DNA from 2 places in the Streptomyces sp. NPDC048600 genome. Region 2 is predicted to be linked to the other one. Evidence: riboswitches for the same ligand, from Rfam matches in the RefSeq annotation. Region 2 holds a riboswitch; the other holds the start of a gene.

Region 1 (2,193 bases), on a different contig from region 2:
GTCTGCCTGCACCTGGAGGAGCGGCACCCCGCGCTGAGGGAGGGGCACGGGCGTCTGTTCTCCGGCGACCACCTGCTGCCCGGGATCTCCCCGCACATCGGCCTCTACGAGGACCCCGACGACACCACCGTCACCGACCCGCTCGGCGACTACCTCGACTCCCTGGAGCGCGTGGCCCGCCTCTCCCCCGCCGAGGTCCTCCCGGCCCACCAGCACCCGTTCACCGACGCGGCCGGCCGCGTGCACCAGCTCCTCACCCACCACGACCGACGCCTCACCGGCCTGCTCTCCCTCCTCACCGCGCCCCTCACCCCATGGCAGCTCGCCGAGCGCATGGACTGGAACCGGCCCTGGTCCGAGATCCCCTACGGCTCCCGCACCATCGCCGTCTCCGAGGCCGAGGCCCACCTGCGCCGACTGGTGAAACAGGGTCGGGCGGAGGCCGTGCCGGGCAGCACTCCCGTGGCCTACGTGGCGGTGTGACAGGCGCCCCATGGCCACCCGCCCACGGGCCGGTAAAGTGACGGCGTCGTCATCACACCCGTACGGGGGGAAGCCGGTGCAAATCCGGCGCTGACCCGCAACCGTGAGCAGGAAAACCTGCGAGCCGGACTGCCCCGCAACGGAATCGTGACCGGCTCACGCGCGTCGGCAGCCGCCGCCGCACGGCACCGTCGAGGTATACGGGGCCGAGCCGCCCGGGGTCGTCCCGTGCTGCCCGGCTCCCCTAGGGGAGAGGCACCCTCCGATCATGATCGTCCGCCGCAGCGCAGCGGCCCTGGCCGCAGCCGTCGCCGTACTCGGTGCCGCCGTGCCCGCCGTCGCCGCCCCCTCGCCGTCGCCGTCGGCGCAGCTCCCCGACGGCCTGTACGGCACCGGCGACCCGACCTACGACGGTGTCTGGCGGCAGTCGCTGACGCTCCTCGCGCAGACTGAGCAGAACGTGGTCCCCGCCACGAAGGCGGTCGACTGGCTGGCCGGACAGGCCTGCGCGAACGGCGCGTTCGCCTCCTACCGCCCCGACCCGGCGAAGGCCTGCGACGCCAAGACGATGCTGGACACCAACGCCACGGCCGCCGCTGTCCAGGCCCTCACCGCCACCGGCGGCGAGGAGAAGGTCGCGGACAAGGCCGTCGCCTGGCTGAAGTCGGTCCAGAACAAGGACGGCGGCTGGGGCTACAACCCCGGCGGCGCCAGCGACGCCAACTCCACCTCCGTCGTGATCGGCGCCCTGGTCGCCGCGGGCGAGCAGCCCGACAAGGTCGTGAAGGCCGGCAAGTCCCCCTACGACGCCCTGCTCACGCTCGCCCTGCCCTGCGCGGGCAAGGACGCGGGCGCCTTCGCCTACCAGCCCGACAAGAGCGGCAAGCTGTTCGCCAACGCCGACGCGACCGCCGCCGCCGTCATGGGCTCCCTCGGCGAGGCCCTGGCCGGGACGAACGCCACCGACGACAAGGCCTCGCCCTCCTGCGCGAAGCCCGGCGACCGCGAGCGGGCCGCCGCCAACGGAGCCTCCTACCTCGCCGGTGCCCTGGCCGAGGACAAGCACCTGATGTCCTCGATGCCCGGCGCCGAGGACCAGCCCGACTTCGGCAACACCGCCGACGCGGTGATCGCCCTGGCCGCCGCCGGCTTCGGCGAGCAGGCCGCGGCCTCCGCGCACTGGCTGGAGTCCAACGCCCTGACCTGGGCCGCGCAGAGCGGTCCCGCCGCCTACGCGCAGCTCGTCCTCGCCGCCCAGGCCGGCGGCATCGACCCGCGCGCCTTCGGCGGCAAGGACCTGGTCGCCCTGCTGAACGCGACCGGCCCGGCCCCCGCGGAGGCGAGCCAGTCCCCCGACGGCGCGACGATCGACGGGGACCCCGAGAACAACAAGAAGGACGAGGACGACGAGGGCGTCAGCGTCTGGTGGATCGTCGGCGTCGGCCTGGTCGGCGGCATCGGCATCGGCTTCCTGATCAGCGCCCGCCGGAAGCCCCGGCCGTGACCCTGCGGTCCCTCCAGCCGTCCGGGAAGGCCCGGTTCGTCCCGGCCTTCCTGGCCGCGCTGCTGCTCACCCTCACCGTCGCGGCCCAGTCCGCCCACGCCACCGGCTACCGCTACTGGTCCTTCTGGGACCGCGACGGCGCCCGCTGGGTCTACGCCACCCAGGGCCCGGCCACGGCCCGCCCCTCGGACGGCGACCTCCAGGGC
Region 2 (2,193 bases):
GGCGTCGGTGCCGTGGGCGAGGGCCCTGGCGAGGGTGACGGTCTCGGCGGTCTTCTGCCGTGCGAAGGCGAGCCAGCGCAGGATCTGCGGGTCGATGTCGCGCTCCGCCGAGGCGTCGAGCGGGACATGCAGGAGGGAGCAGGAGGTGGCGACGTCGACCTGGTCGGCGAGGCCCAGGAGCGTGCCGAGAGTGGACAGCGACTTCGACAGGTCGTTGATCCAGATGTTGCGGCCGTCGACGACGCCGGCCAGCAGACGCCTGCCGGGCAGCCCGCCGACGGCGGCCAGCGCGTCGAGGTTGGCCGCGGCCGCGCCGGTGAAGTCCAGGGCGAGACCCTCGATGGGGGCCTTCGCCAGGACGGGGAGCGCGTCGCCGAGGCGGCCGAAGTAGGAGCCGACCAGCAGTTTCGGCCGCCGGATGAGGGCGCCGAGGTCGCGGTAGGCGCGGGCAGCGGAGTTGAGTTCGGCCGGGGTGCGGTCCTGGACCAGGGCAGGCTCGTCCAGCTGCACCCACTCGGCACCCGCCGCGCGCAGGTCGGCGAGGACGTCGGCGTAGACGGGCAGCAGGCGGTCGAGGAGGGTGAGCGGTGCGAAGTCCGCGGGCGCGCCGGGTGCGGGCTTGGCCAGCAGCAGGTAGGTGAGGGGGCCGACGAGGACCGGCCGTGCGGTCAGACCGAGGGCCTGGGCTTCCTCGAGCTCGGTGACCTGCTTGACGGAGTCGGCGGTGAACGAGGTGTCCGGTCCCAACTCGGGCACCAGATAGTGGTAGTTGGTGTCGAACCACTTGGTCATCTCCAGTGGCGCGACATCCTGGGTACCGCGCGCCATGGCGAAGTAGCCGTCGAGCGCGTCGGCCTCGACGGCCGTGCGGTGGCGCTCGGGGATCGCGCCGACCATGACGGTGGTGTCCAGGACGTGGTCGTACAGCGAGAAGTCGCCGGTCGGCACCTCGTGGATGCCGGTGCCGGCGAGCTGCTGCCAGTTGCTCCGGCGGAGCCCGGCGGCGGTATCCCGGAGGTCGTCGGCGGTGACACGCCCCCTCCAGTAGCCCTCGATCGCCTTCTTGAGCTCCCGGTCGGAGCCCTGGCGGGGGTAGCCGTACACGGTCGCCCGTGGTGCCGCAGAAGCGGACTTGCTGGTCACGGAGATCTCCTTCGCGAGACGATTCCCTGAGGTCCCGGAGACGGGACGAGAACGCGAAGGGATGACGAACCGGACGGACCGAGGTGCGCGTCGAGCGCGGTGGTCCGCCTGGTATGTACGCCGACCCGCCCTCGAGGTCACCGGGATCTCCGCGCGCGGAGTGGTCCGCGCACGGGCAGTCGGCAGGTCTTCGGACTCGCGGGCACATCCTCCTCGACGGAGGACACCTACTGGCCGTCGCTTCCCGGGTCCGGTACGTCGGACCCAGTGCGTATGACGGCGGTCGTTCCCGCTCACCGCTGCGGGGCAGTCCCGGATTCCCACCGGGTTCCCTCTTGCGACACCCCGCCTGGCGGACGGGGCGAACCAGCTGCACCGACCACCTTATGGGAAGGCGGCGAGTCCGGTGGGTTACGTCCGTCACTCGGAACGTGAGCCGGCACACGCGGGTGACGGTCTCAACGCCGGGCGATCCAGCCGGTCTTGGTGGCCTGGACGATGGCGTCGGGGACGGTGGTGCCGCACGACCAGTGCGTTGCGGCGCGGCGCGACGATCACCGGGGACCGGCGCTCGATCCCGGCCACCACGGTGTCGACGACTTCCTGAAGGGGGATCAATTTCCGCAACCCGGCCCGGTTTGCCGCCCCACAGCGTGGTGTCGGCGGGGTCGCCGTGGACGTCGTTCATCATCGGCGTCCTGAAGAACGTCGGACCCCGGCCCCGGCCGGCCGCCGTCCCTGGGTTCCCTCCCACGCCTGCGCTCCGACTGCTGGTCCACTGTCGGTCATGGACCAGGACCCAGATCGCTCCAGCTCAGCTCAGCTGCTCGGCCAGTCCGACGATGATGCCCTCCGGGCCGCGGACGTAGCAGAGCAGATAGCTGTCCTCGAAACGGGCGATCTCGCCGAGGAGTTCGGCGCCGTGGGGGCGCAGGCGGGCAACGGTGTCCTCGATGTCGTCGACGGCGAACATGACGCGGTGTGTACCCAGAATGTTGTGCGGCCGGTCGCGCGGCCCGTCGCTGATCGCCGCGGGGCTGAGGTACTTCG

What was found. Region 2 has a riboswitch for cobalamin ahead of metE (5-methyltetrahydropteroyltriglutamate--homocysteine S-methyltransferase). Riboswitches for the same ligand answer to the same signal wherever they lie in the genome.
Region 1: another riboswitch for cobalamin. It lies ahead of ACZ6SQ_RS05510 (prenyltransferase/squalene oxidase repeat-containing protein); the one in region 2 lies ahead of metE (5-methyltetrahydropteroyltriglutamate--homocysteine S-methyltransferase).

Annotation. Positions count from the first base shown of each region.
Region 1 covers NZ_JBVJGZ010000003.1:289,273-291,465, forward strand. The annotation lists gene ACZ6SQ_RS05505 (MBL fold metallo-hydrolase) at 1-483, shown strand, start outside; cobalamin riboswitch at 516-639, shown strand; gene ACZ6SQ_RS05510 (prenyltransferase/squalene oxidase repeat-containing protein) at 752-1,987, shown strand; gene ACZ6SQ_RS05515 (SCO2322 family protein) at 1,984-2,193, shown strand, end outside.
Region 2 covers NZ_JBVJGZ010000001.1:364,436-366,628, reverse strand. The annotation lists gene metE (5-methyltetrahydropteroyltriglutamate--homocysteine S-methyltransferase) at 1-1,143, opposite strand, end outside; cobalamin riboswitch at 1,308-1,529, opposite strand; gene ACZ6SQ_RS01515 (VOC family protein) at 1,958-2,193, opposite strand, start outside.